Regions from separate parts of the Rhizobium sp. H4 genome, predicted to be linked through region 2. Evidence: predicted binding sites of a transcription regulator. Region 2 holds the regulator's gene; the other holds the start of a gene.
What was found. Region 2 encodes PhoB, which activates phosphate uptake and scavenging genes when phosphate is short. Its sites were predicted from a motif close to TGTCATNNANCTGTCAT; they were not measured.

Region 1 (6,407 bases), on a different contig from region 2:
TGACCGGATTGCGCTGGTCGAAGCCTATTCGAAGGCCCAGGGCATGTGGCGCGAAGGAGACGGTTCCGACCTCGTCTTCACCGACACGCTGGAACTCGACCTCGGCGATGTCGTGCCGTCGATGGCCGGCCCGAAGCGTCCGGAAGGCCGCATCGCGCTCGAAAACATCGCTTCCGGTTTCGCCGGCTCGATGGATGCCGATTACAAGAAGCCCGGCCAGCTTACTAACCGCTATGCGGTCGAAGGCACTGATTTCGATCTCGGCCATGGCGACGTGGCGATTGCCGCCATCACCTCATGCACCAACACCTCCAACCCGTCGGTGCTGATCGCTGCCGGCCTTCTCGCCCGCAACGCCGTTGCCAAGGGCCTGAAGACCAAGCCGTGGGTGAAGACCTCGCTCGCTCCGGGATCGCAGGTCGTCGGCGAATATCTTGCTAAGTCCGGCCTGCAGGCCGATCTCGACAAGCTCGGCTTCAACCTCGTCGGCTTCGGCTGCACCACCTGCATCGGCAATTCCGGCCCGCTGCCGGCGCCGATCTCGAAGACGATCAACGACAAGGGCCTGATCGTATCGGGCGTGCTCTCCGGAAACCGTAACTTCGAAGGCCGTATTTCGCCTGACGTTCAGGCGAACTACCTCGCTTCGCCGCCGCTCGTCGTCGCCTACGCGCTTGCCGGCACGGTGCAGAAGGATCTGACCAACGAGCCGATCGGCGAGGACCAGAACGGCAACCCGGTCTATCTCAGGGATATCTGGCCGACCTCTGCGGAAGTCCAGGAATTCATCCTGAAATACGTCACCCGCGAGCTTTACGAAAGCAAGTATGCCGACGTCTTCAAGGGTGACGTCAACTGGCAGGCCGTTCAGGTTCCGCCGGGCCAGACCTATGCCTGGGACGACAATTCGACCTATGTCCAGAACCCGCCCTACTTCGTCGGCATGGGCAAGAAGGGCACCGGCGTCGCCGACATCAAGGGTGCGCGCGTCCTCGGCCTGTTCGGCGACAAGATCACTACCGACCACATCTCGCCGGCCGGTTCGATCAAGGCGGCATCGCCGGCCGGTGCCTATCTCATCGGTCATGACGTTGCCGTTGCCGACTTCAACCAGTACGGCACGCGCCGCGGCAACCATGAAGTGATGATGCGCGGCACCTTCGCCAACATCCGCATCCGCAACCACATGCTCGGCCCGAACGGCAAGGAAGGTGGCTACACCATCCACTACCCGTCGAAGGAAGAGACCTCGATCTACGACGCGGCGATGCAGTACAAGCAGGAAGGCGTGCCGCTCGTCATCTTCGCCGGTGTCGAATATGGCAACGGCTCCTCGCGCGACTGGGCGGCCAAGGGCACCAACCTGCTCGGCGTCAAGGCGGTGATCGCCCAGTCTTTCGAGCGCATCCATCGCTCGAACCTGGTTGGCATGGGCGTCATCCCCTTCGTCTTCGAAGAGGGCACGACCTGGCAGAGCCTCGGCCTCAAGGGCGACGAACTCGTCACCATCGAAGGCCTCGACAAGATCAAGCCGCGCGAGCGGAAGATTGCCAAGATCACCTATAGCGACGGCACCGTTAAGGACGTTCCGCTGCTGTCGCGCGTCGATACGCTCGATGAGGTGATCTACCTCAACAATGGCGGCATTCTGCAGACGGTCCTGCGCGATCTCGCTGCCTGATTGTTAAGAGCCTGACATGATCAGGGCCGCCGGAGAGCAATTTCCGGCGGCTTTTCTTTTGCGGCGGCGGCATTCGAGCGGGCTCACGATGATTTGTTTTCTGCGGCTTCCGGTCGTGCTGCGTCTCACCCGTTCGTGACTTTTCGTTTGGACCCGGAAGGATTATTCGTACGTTCATATCTCAGAGCCTCCGGTTACCAACACGCTGGCGACGCTGAAAAAGAGGTGCAGGTGAATGTTCCCCCGTTTGTTGATCCCGCTATTGGCCGGTCTTGCTCTCGCAGGGCCGCTGAATGCCGAAGACGGCACGCCGAAAGGCGTCGTCGAGCTGTTCACGGCGCAGGGCTGCTCCTCCTGTCCGCCGGCTGATGCGGCTTTCCGCAAGCTGGTGAACCAGGGAAATGTCATCGCGCTCGCATATCACGTCGATTACTGGAATTATCTCGGCTGGGCCGATACGCTGAGCTCGAAGGAAAACACCGAGCGGCAATACGGCTATGCCAGGACGATGGGCCGCAGCAACGTCTACACGCCGCAGGCCATCGTCAATGGACGCGGCCACCTGGCCGGCTCCGATTTGAACGGCATCAACAGCAGGATCGACACCTATAGCGGCGAAGGGAACGGGTTGACCGTTCCTATCAGCGCATCGATGCGCGGCGACGAGCTGGAAATCAAGATCGGGGCGGGACAGGGCAAAGCCAATGTCGTGATGGTTTATTTCGACAAGGAAAAGACGATCGATGTCGAAAAAGGCGAGAACAGCGGAAAGAAGCTCTCGTATCTGCACAGCGTCACCAATGTCGAAACGGTCGGCATGTGGGATGGCAAGGCGACCAGTCTGACGCTGCCGGCAACCGTCCTGCAGCGGCCGCAGCTCGAGGGTTGCGCTATCCTGCTGCAGTCGGCGACCGCGGACGGCGATCCGGCCGCGATCCTTGGCGCGACCGTGGTGATGGCGGGCAAAAATATCTGAGTTGCATCCGCTTGCGGATGAAGGTCCGGGCGGCCCGGCTGAGCGTATTCGGGGCTGGGGTTAAGGTCGATACGCTCCGCCGGGCCCTTTGGCGCGCTGGCGCCAAACCGGGATGCATAATTCTCCTGCAAATGAGGCGCTGTTTTGACTGAAATGCGGCGCTGCCGAGAAAGCGGCGACCTGTCCACTGTCGGCTGCGACTGAATGTGACGGGCCGCACTCTTGCAATTTGTGGCGGCTCGGGCAAACTGTCATTCCCCTGTCACAAGCGGAGGCCTCGGGAGACTGATGACAGATCAGCCGGATTTGCGACACGGCGGAAACCGCTCCGTCGACAATAGTTCCTCAGTCGTCGTCGATCTCAGGGAATACAAACAAAGCAAAGATCCGCTGCCGGTGACTTTCCATAGGCGCGAACTCGACGCGATCCTCTGGATCTACGGCCGCATGGTCGGTGAGGGTGAATGGCGCGATTACGCCATCGATCACCTGAAGGACAAGGCGGTGTTTTCCGTCTTCAAGCGCTCCGGCGAAATGCCGCTCTTCCGAATCGAAAAGAACCCGAAGCTCGCCGCCAAGCAAGGCGCCTATTCCGTCATCAACGTCAACGGCATGATCCTGAAGCGCGGACACGAGCTGAACCTAGTCCTCAAGGTCTTCGACAAGGCCTTGAAGCTGGTCGATCAATAAGCCTCATCAGCCGCCGGCGAACAGCGTGCCGGGATAGACGGATGGATCCGGATCGGTCGTCATGCCCTCGCCGAGGCTGCGCTGCATGAGCATCGTGTCAAGCCAGCGGCCGTGCTTGTAGCCTGTGCCCTGCATCAGGCCGACCTCCACGAAGCCGGCCTTGAGATGAAGCGCGATCGAGGCGGGGCTCGCGCCGCCGATGACGGCCACCATCTGACGAAAACCAAGGGCGGTGCAGCGGTCGATCAATTCGCTCATCAGTGCTTTGCCGATACCGCGGCCGCGGGCTTCGGGCGCCAGGTAAATCGAATCCTCCACCATCCAACGATAGGCCGGGCGGGTGCGAAAGGCCGAGGCATAGGCGTAGCCGAGGAAGTTTCCGTCGTCATCGGCTGCGGCGATATAGGGATATTGCTGGCCGATGATGGCGGCAAAACGCTGCAACATCTCGGCCTCGGAGGGCGGCGCAATCTCGTAGCTTGCAACGCCGTTCAGGACGGAGTCGCGATAGATCCCGGTAATGGCGGGGATATCGGCTTGAGAGGCGTCGCGCAGAAGGAAGGACATCGGGCAGTTGGTCCAGCGGCGGGGCGGAGCTCCTCTAAAACCATCCCTGCGAAAACGGCGCAACAAAAAAGGCGGCCGAAGCCGCCTTTTTCGATCGTGATGGACCTGCTTATTTACGGTTGCCCATGAACTGCAGCAGGAACATGAAGAGGTTGATGAAGTCGAGATAGAGCGTCAGTGCGCCCATGATCGCCTTGCGGCCGGCAACAGCGACGTCATCGGCTTCGTAGTAGAGCTCCTTGATCCGCTGCGTGTCGTAGGCGGTGAGGCCTGCGAAGATCAGTACGCCGATCACCGAGATGGCGAACTGCATCGCCGACGATGCCAGAAAGATGTTGACGATCGAGGCGATGATCAGGCCGAAGAGACCCATGATCAGGAACGAGCCCATTGCCGACAGGTCACGCTTCGTCGTGTAGCCGTAAAGCGACAGCGCGCCGAAGGAGGCGGCGGTGACGAAGAAAGTCTGAACGACGCTCTGACCGGTATAGATCAGGAAGATCGACGAGAGTGACAGACCGACGAGCGCGGCATAGATCGCGAAGGTCGTCTGGGCGGCGCTCACCGACATCCTATGGATCCGGAAGCTCAGGAAGAACACCAGAGCCAGCGGCGCCAGAATGACCACCCATTTCAGCGGGCTCAGGTAGATCGCCTGGCCGAAAGCGGTAATCTCGCCATTGGCGAAAGCGAGCTGGAACGACAGATATGCGGCCACACCGGTGATCGCCAGACCCAGCGCCATCAGGTTGTAGACCTTGAGCATATAAGCGCGCAGGCCCTGATCAATCATCTCGCCGGTCTGAGCGCGGCTTTGATAGTTACGAAGATCAGCCATAGTTTCCTCTTACAAGCTCCGATGGAGATACGGTGTCGGGGTTTTCGACCCGGGCGCCGCTGCGGAGCTCCAGCATGCCTGCAGACAATATGAGGCCTTCGCCCCTCGCAAACAAGAGGCTTGCAAAGGCCCGGCCGGTTAAATCGCCGTAAGGTGAAGGGTTTGGGCGTCGCTATCCGGTCAAAGCTCGCGCAGGACGGGCGCCGCCTTCTGGCCGAGGATGCGCCAGGTGCCGATGAGGCCGATGCCGACGGTCAGGACGAGCGCCGTCACCAGCGTCAGCCCCGCCACATCGGGCAGAAAGGCCGAGGGCAGCCGCATGATGCGGGCGACGATGAACCAGGCGGCGGCGGCGCCGGCGATTAGCGCGAAGATCGCGGTTGCGAGCCCGAGGATCAGATATTCGTAACTGAAGGCGCGGATCAGCATGGCCCGGGTGGCGCCGAGCGTCTTCAGCACCACTGCATCGTGGGTGCGCGCCCGGTTTCCGGCGGCAAGCGCCCCGGCAAGGACGAGGATCGAGGCGATCAGGGCCACCGAGGCGGCGGCGCGGATCGCGGTCGCAAGCTGCGCAACGAGCTGGTTGACGATATCGATCGCGTCCTTGACGCGCACGCTGGTGATCGTCGGATAGGTGTTGGTGACGGATTTCAGGATCGCCGCATCTTCGGCCGGCGTCGAGGCGGGATCGGTCAGGGTCGCGAGCCATGCGTGCGGGGCGCCGCGGAAAGTGTTCGGCGAGAAGACCATGACAAAATTGATCGATAGCGATTCCCACTGGACGCGGCGCAGATTGGCGATCTTGGCGGTGATGTTGCGGCCGAGCACATTGACGGTGACGGTGTCGCCGATCTTCAGGCCGAGTTCATGCGCCTCTTCCGAGGAGAAGGAGACGAGCGGCTCGCCGCTGTAATCCTTGTCCCACCAGCTGCCTTCGGTCAGCGCGGCATTTTCCGGCAAAGTGTCGGCATAGGTGATGCCGCGATCGCCGTTCAGCACCCAGCGGCCGGCGGCCGGCACGTTCATCTTGCTGACATCCTCGCCGTTGAAGGCGACGATGCGGCCGCGCAGCATCGGCACCTCCATGAACTTGCCCTTCGGCGCCTGCGCCTGGACGAGATTGCGGAATGCGTCGACCTCGGCGCTCTGGATATCGACGAAGAAAAAGTTCGGCGCGCCCTCGTTCATCCGGCCGGTCAGCTGCTGGCGCAGGTTTCCGTCGATCAAGGTCAGCGTCACCAGCAACGCCAGGCCGAGGCCGAGCGACAGCACCACCGAGGGCGTCAGGGCGCCGGGACGGTGGATGTTGCCGATCGCAAGCCTGAGCGCCGGCGAGTTGACGCGCGGGCTGCGGCGCGCAAGCCAGGCGATCAGGGCGGCGACGAGGCGCAGCACGACAAAGGCGAAGACGATCGCACCGACGAAAACGACGGCGATGAAGCGATCATAGGCGGTGAGGACGGCAAGGCCGGCAAGCGCTGCCATGAAGAGGGCGGCCAGCAGGATATAGGGCCAGGACGGCAGGCGGCGGGCCTCGAAGCCCTGCTCGCGGAAGAGCGCCGTCGCCGGCACTTCGCGGGCATGGCCGAGCGGCAGGATGGCGAAGGCGAGCGTTGTCAGGATGCCGAAGAGCGCCGCTAGCAGCAGGGCGCCGG
Region 2 (6,407 bases):
ACAAGGGCCAGATCGATCTCTCCGTCGATGAGAAGAACCGCAAGGTCAACGACAAGCAGGTGACCTGGATGAACGAGCTGAAGGCGAGCGGCGCTCTCCATAAGCAGTTCAACACCGGCCTGTTCGTCAACGGCAATTCCAGCCGTCCGGAGGCTGCCGGCCTCGGCGTCGCCCTCATCGGCTCGCTCTACCTGATGCTGATCGTGCTGGTGCTCTCGCTGCCGATCGGCGTTGCCGCCTCGATCTATCTCGAGGAGTTCGCGCCGAAGAACAAGCTGACGGACCTGATCGAGGTCAACATCAACAACCTCGCCGCGGTTCCCTCGATCGTCTACGGTCTGCTCGGCCTTTCCGTCTTCATCAACTTCATCGGCCTGCCGCGCTCGGCCTCGCTGGTCGGCGGCCTGGTCCTGACGCTGATGACCTTGCCGACGATCATCATCGCCACCCGCGCGGCACTGCGCGCCGTGCCGCCGTCGATCCGCGCCGCGGCGCTCGGCCTCGGCGCCTCGAAGATGCAGATGGTGTTCCACCATGTCCTGCCGCTTGCCATGCCCGGCATCCTGACAGGCACGATCATCGGCCTGGCGCATGCGCTCGGCGAAACCGCGCCGCTGCTTTTGATCGGCATGGTCGCCTTCGTCGCCAACGCGCCGGCCACGCCGCTCGAGCCCTCGACGGCCCTGCCGGTGCAGGTCTATATGTGGGCAAACGAGGCCGAACGTGCCTTCGTTGAGCGTACTTCGGGTGCCATCATCGTCCTGCTCCTGTTCCTGATCGTCATGAACATGGGTGCCATCCTCTTGCGTCGTCGCTTCGAGCGCCGCTGGTAAACGGAGTTAAACATCATGAACATGTTGACGGAAGCTGCAGTTGAAAAGGCGCCGGATCAGAAGATGAGCAACGTCCCGTATAAAATGATCGGCCAGGATGTCTCGGTTTACTACGGCGAGAAGCGCGCGCTTTTCGATGTGAACCTCAACATCCGCGAAAACACCGTAACCGCGCTGATCGGCCCTTCGGGATGCGGCAAGTCGACCTTCCTGCGAAGCCTCAACCGCATGAACGACACGATCGAGGGCTGCCGCGTCGCCGGCAAGATCACCCTAGACGGCGAAGATATCTATGATCCCGACATCGACGTCGTCGAGCTGCGCGCCCGTGTCGGCATGGTCTTCCAGAAGCCGAACCCGTTCCCGAAGTCGATCTATGAAAACGTCTCCTACGGCCCGCGCATCCATGGGCTGGCCAAGTCGAAGGCCGATCTCGATCAGATCGTCGAGTCCAGCCTGCAGCGCGCCGGCCTCTGGAACGAGGTCAAGGACCGTGTGCACGAGTCCGGCACCGGCCTCTCCGGCGGTCAGCAGCAGCGCCTGTGCATCGCGCGTGCCGTCGCCGTCAGCCCTGAAGTCATCCTGATGGACGAGCCCTGCTCGGCGCTCGACCCGATCGCCACCGCCAAGGTCGAGGAATTGATCCACGAGCTGCGCGAGAACTATACGATCGTCATCGTCACCCACTCGATGCAGCAGGCGGCGCGCGTGTCGCAGCGCACCGCCATGTTCCACCTCGGCAACCTTGTCGAGGAGAACGACACCGACAAGATGTTCACCAACCCGGACGATCCGCGCACCCAGGACTACATCATGGGTCGCTTCGGCTGATTGCGGCAATCCGAAGCCTTCCCGTTATTCGAGGACAAAGCCCCATGGCATCAACACATATTTATTCTGCCTATGATGATGATCTGAAGTTCCTGTCCAGGCGGATTTCCGAAATGGGCGGCCTGGCCGAGCAGATGGTCGCCGAATCCGTTCGCGCCCTGGTCAACGGCGACACCGCGCTGGCGCAGAAGGTCATTTCCGACGACGTGATCCTCGATCACACCGAACGCGAAATCGGCGACAAGGCGATCGTCACCATCGCCCGTCGTCAGCCGATGGCCTCGGACCTGCGCGAAATCATGGGTTCGATCCGCATCGCCGCCGATCTCGAACGGGTCGGCGACCTCGGCAAGAACACCGCCAAGCGCGTCATCGCCGTGCAGAGCACCGGCGTTCCGCGCAAGCTCGCCCGCGGTCTTGAGCACCTGTCCGAGCTGGCCCTTGTCCAGCTCAAGGAAGTGCTCGACGTCTATACGACGCGCGCCGCCGACAAGGCGACCGCCATCCGCGAGCGCGACAACGAGATCGACGCGATGTACACCTCGCTGTTCCGCGAACTTCTGACCTATATGATGGAAGATCCGCGCAACATCACCAGCTGCACGCATCTTCTCTTCTGCGCCAAGAACATCGAGCGCATCGGCGATCACGCCACCAATATCGCCGAGACGATCTACTACATGGCGACCGGCGCCCAGCCGGAAGGCGACCGTCCGAAGGACGACAGCGCCAACACCGTCGGTGCGGCCACGGAATAACCGTGCCGGACCCAGCTTGCGTGCGCGCCCGTACGGGCGCGCAAAGAGGTCGCAGCCAATTTCTGATTTTGCGCGGGATCCCTTGCTTAAATCACCCCCGGTTTAAGGATCGTGCGCGAGGAGACGGACACGCATGATCCCGAGAGTAGCAGTTGTTGAAGACGAAGAGGCCCTCAGCGTGCTTCTCCGCTATAATCTCGAAGCGGAAGGCTTCGAAGTCGATACCATCCTGCGCGGCGACGAGGCCGAAATCAGGCTTCAGGAGCGAACGCCCGATCTTCTCATCCTCGACTGGATGTTGCCCGGCGTCTCCGGTATCGAACTCTGCCGACGCCTGCGCATGCGGCCGGAAACCGAACGGCTGCCGATCATCATGCTGACGGCGCGCGGCGAGGAGAGCGAGCGCGTCCGCGGGCTGTCCACCGGCGCCGACGATTACGTCGTCAAACCGTTCTCGACCCCCGAGCTCGTCGCCCGCGTCAAGGCGATGCTGCGCCGCGCCCGCCCGGAGGTGCTGTCCTCGGTGCTGAAATGCGGCGATATCGAGCTCGACCGCGAAACCCATCGCGTGCATCGCAAGAGCCGCGAAGTCCGCCTCGGCCCGACCGAATTCCGCCTCTTGGAATTCCTGATGTCGTCGCCGGGCCGCGTCTTCTCCCGCTCGCAACTGCTCGACGGCGTCTGGGGCCACGATATCTATGTCGACGAACGCACCGTCGACGTCCATGTCGGCCGCCTGCGCAAGGCCTTGAACTTCTCCAACATGCAGGACGTCATCCGCACCGTCCGCGGCGCCGGTTATTCGATGGAAGCCTGAGGGGTTTCTGACAAAGTCGAGCAAGCTCCGCCCCTCACCCTAGCCCTCTCCCCGTAAACGGGGCGAGGGGACGTGCCCCACGAGAGCTTGGTGAGAAACCGAGAGGGTGCGGCATATCCCTTCGCCCCGCAGGCGGGGAGAAGGTGCCGGCAGGCGGATGAGGGGCAGCCACACCCAACACACTCAAACAAAAAACGGGCCTTCCAGCCCGTTTTTGCATCTCAACAATGTCGCCCGCTCAGCTGACCCGCGCTGCCGCCCGGCGGCGTTCGTTGACCGGCTGATAGGCGAGCTTCTGGTGATAGCTGCAATAGGGTGAATTGTCCGGGGATTCGCAGCCGCAGAAGTGGAAGTCGTCCTTCAGAGGATCGCCGACCGGCCATTTGCAGGTGCGTTCGGTCAGCTCCGTCAGGCCGAGGCGGCGGGAAATCGGCACGACCACGTTGCCTTTCGGCACGTATTCCATTTCCTCGATCGTTTCGATCTCGATCTCTTCCTTCAGCATCGTTGCGCCCTGCTGCCGGGTCACGGTGCGGGTGGTGATCCGGGAGGCGTAGTTCGGCGCGCGCGGCGCAGATGTCTGGCGCTTCGGCGTGCGCGCCGCGGTGGCAGTGCCGCCCGCCTTGGCGCGGCCGGGAAGGCTCAGCCGGTGCACCTTGCCGATTACGGCGTTTCGGCTCACGCCGCCAAGTTGTGCCGCGATCTGGCTGGCGCTCAGCCCTTCGGACCACAGCTTCTTGAGTTTCTCGACCCGCTCGTCTGTCCAGTTCATGCCCTGTCTCCACCTTTTGCGTTGGTGATGGCAGAATCCCTCACCGTTGTCCCGGAAGCCTCCGAAACAAGAAACGCTTGATCAATTTTGGTGACTAGTTCCGCCGCATGCAGTCTAGTAATTGAACTTTAACCTAGTGTGAGGCTGACTCCGTGACAAGAGTCGCGGGAATCCGGATGAATCGAATTCGTAGTTTTCCCCAACTTGCTGCCCCTGCGTGTCATTTCTGCAATAATGCCTGTTGAAGGCTGAAAATGCCGCTGTACAAGCTTGCTGCATGCGCTAAGGGCGCAGTTTTGTTGACATTGCAGCGCGAAAAGGAAATAGTACCGATCGCCGCCGAAAGGCGGCATTTTTGATTTTTCGGGCCCGGTTTTCTTAGCCGGAGTCCGGAGCCTGACAACGCTGACCGGGAGACCCGCGCCATGGCTGAAGCCGCGCCGCTTTATGACACCTATTCTCGTGCCCCGCTGCGGTTCGAGCGAGGCGAGGGCGTATGGCTGATCACCGAAAGCGGCGAGCGTTATCTCGATTTCGGCGCCGGCGTCGCCGTCACCTCGGTCGGCCACGGCAATCCGCATGTGGTCGCCGCCTTGAAGGAGCAGGCCGACAAGGTCTGGCACCTCTCCAACATCTATGAGATCCCCGGCCAGGAGCGCTTGGCCAAACGGCTGACGGACGCCACCTTTGCCGACAAGGTGTTCTTCACCAATTCCGGTGCCGAGGCGCTCGAATGCGCGATCAAGACGGCGCGCCGCTATCAGTTTTCCAAGGGCCATCCCGAGCGCTTCCATATCATCACCTTCGAAGGCGCCTTCCATGGGCGCACGCTTGCGACGATCGCCGCCGGCGGCCAGGAGAAATATCTCGAAGGCTTCGGCCCCAAGACGCCGGGCTTCGATCAGGTGCCGTTCGGCGACATCGAAGCGGTACGCGCCGCGATCACCGATGCGACGGCGGCAATCCTCATAGAGCCGGTGCAGGGCGAGGGCGGCGTGCGCCCCGCCACGGCTGAGTTCATGAAGGCGCTGCGCCGGATCTGCGACGAGAAAGGCCTGCTGCTGATCCTTGACGAGGTCCAGACCGGGGTTGGCCGCACCGGCAAGCTCTTCGCCCATGAGTGGTCGGGCATCACACCCGACATCATGGCTGTCGCCAAGGGCATCGGCGGCGGTTTCCCGCTCGGCGCCTGCCTTGCCACTGCTGAGGCCGCCTCCGGCATGAAGGCCGGCACCCATGGTTCGACCTATGGCGGCAATCCGCTGGCCATGGCCGTCGGCGGCGCCGTGCTCGACGTCATCCTCGCCGACGGCTTCCTGGAACATGTGCGCGACGTCGCCTTGGTCTTCCGTCAGGGGCTGGCCTCGCTGAAGGACCGTTATCCCGATGTGATCGAGGATATCAGGGGCGAGGGCCTGCTGCTCGGCGTCAAGGCGGCCGTGCCCTCGGCCGAGCTGCTGCAGGCGATCCGCGCGGCGCATCTGCTCGGTGTGCCGGCAGGTGACAACGTCATCCGCCTTCTTCCGCCGCTCGTCGTCACCGCCGAGGAAGCCCGCGAGGGTCTCGCCCGCCTCGAGAGCGCCGCCGAGAGCATCCGCGCCTCCAAGGTCAAGAAGACGGCTTGAAGGGATTGCCGCCTTCGGGCGCACGACAGGTAAGAACATGGCTCCTAAACATTTCCTCGATCTTTCGGCCGTCACATCGGCCGACCTCAGAACCATCATGAACGATGCGCTTGCCCGCAAGCAGGCCTTCAAGGCCGGCACGGGCGACAAGCCGCTCGCCGGCAAGATGCTGGCGATGATCTTCGAAAAGCCGTCGACGCGCACCCGCGTCTCCTTCGACGTCGGCATGCGCCAGCTCGGCGGCGAAACGCTGTTTTTGTCAGGCACCGAAATGCAGCTCGGCCGCGCCGAGACGATCGGCGACACCGCCAAGGTGCTGTCGCGTTATGTCGATGCGATCATGATCCGCACCACCGAGCACTCGCGCCTGCTGGAGCTTGCCGAGCATGCGACCGTGCCCGTGATCAACGCGCTTACGGACGATACCCATCCCTGCCAGATCATGGCCGACATCATGACCTTCGAGGAGCATCGTGGCCCGATCAAGGGCAAGACCATCGCCTGGACAGGCGACGGCAACAATGTGCTGCATTCGCTGGTCGAGGGGGCCGCGCGTTTCGGCTATCGCATGAACATGGCCGTACCCCTTGGTTCGGAGCCCAAGGATCACTATCTGAACTGGGCCCGCAATGAGGGCGCCGAAATCATGCTCTGCCATGATGCCGACCGTGCGGTCGAAGGCGTCGATTGCGTGGTGACCGATACCTGGGTCTCCATGAATCAGGAACATCGGGCCCGGGGTCACAACGTCTTTCAGCCTTATCAGGTCAA

Region 1: a site for PhoB is predicted at 2,907-2,923, ahead of C4N04_RS22930 (DUF2794 domain-containing protein). Genes of this name have one in related genera too.

What each region holds. Positions count from the first base shown of each region.
Region 1 covers NZ_PSOW01000016.1:4,801-11,207, forward strand. Annotated here, with positions in the region: gene acnA (aconitate hydratase AcnA) at 1-1,681, shown strand, start outside; gene C4N04_RS22925 (thioredoxin family protein) at 1,917-2,657, shown strand; gene C4N04_RS22930 (DUF2794 domain-containing protein) at 2,946-3,347, shown strand; gene C4N04_RS22935 (GNAT family N-acetyltransferase) at 3,354-3,914, opposite strand; gene C4N04_RS22940 (Bax inhibitor-1/YccA family protein) at 4,024-4,752, opposite strand; gene C4N04_RS22945 (ABC transporter permease) at 4,933-6,407, opposite strand, start outside.
Region 2 covers NZ_PSOW01000015.1:154,449-160,855, forward strand. Annotated here, with positions in the region: gene pstA (phosphate ABC transporter permease PstA) at 1-833, shown strand, start outside; gene pstB (phosphate ABC transporter ATP-binding protein PstB) at 849-1,664, shown strand; gene phoU (phosphate signaling complex protein PhoU) at 1,709-2,422, shown strand; gene phoB (phosphate regulon transcriptional regulator PhoB) at 2,556-3,239, shown strand; gene C4N04_RS22810 (GcrA family cell cycle regulator) at 3,478-4,011, opposite strand; gene C4N04_RS22815 (aspartate aminotransferase family protein) at 4,437-5,636, shown strand; gene argF (ornithine carbamoyltransferase) at 5,674-6,407, shown strand, end outside.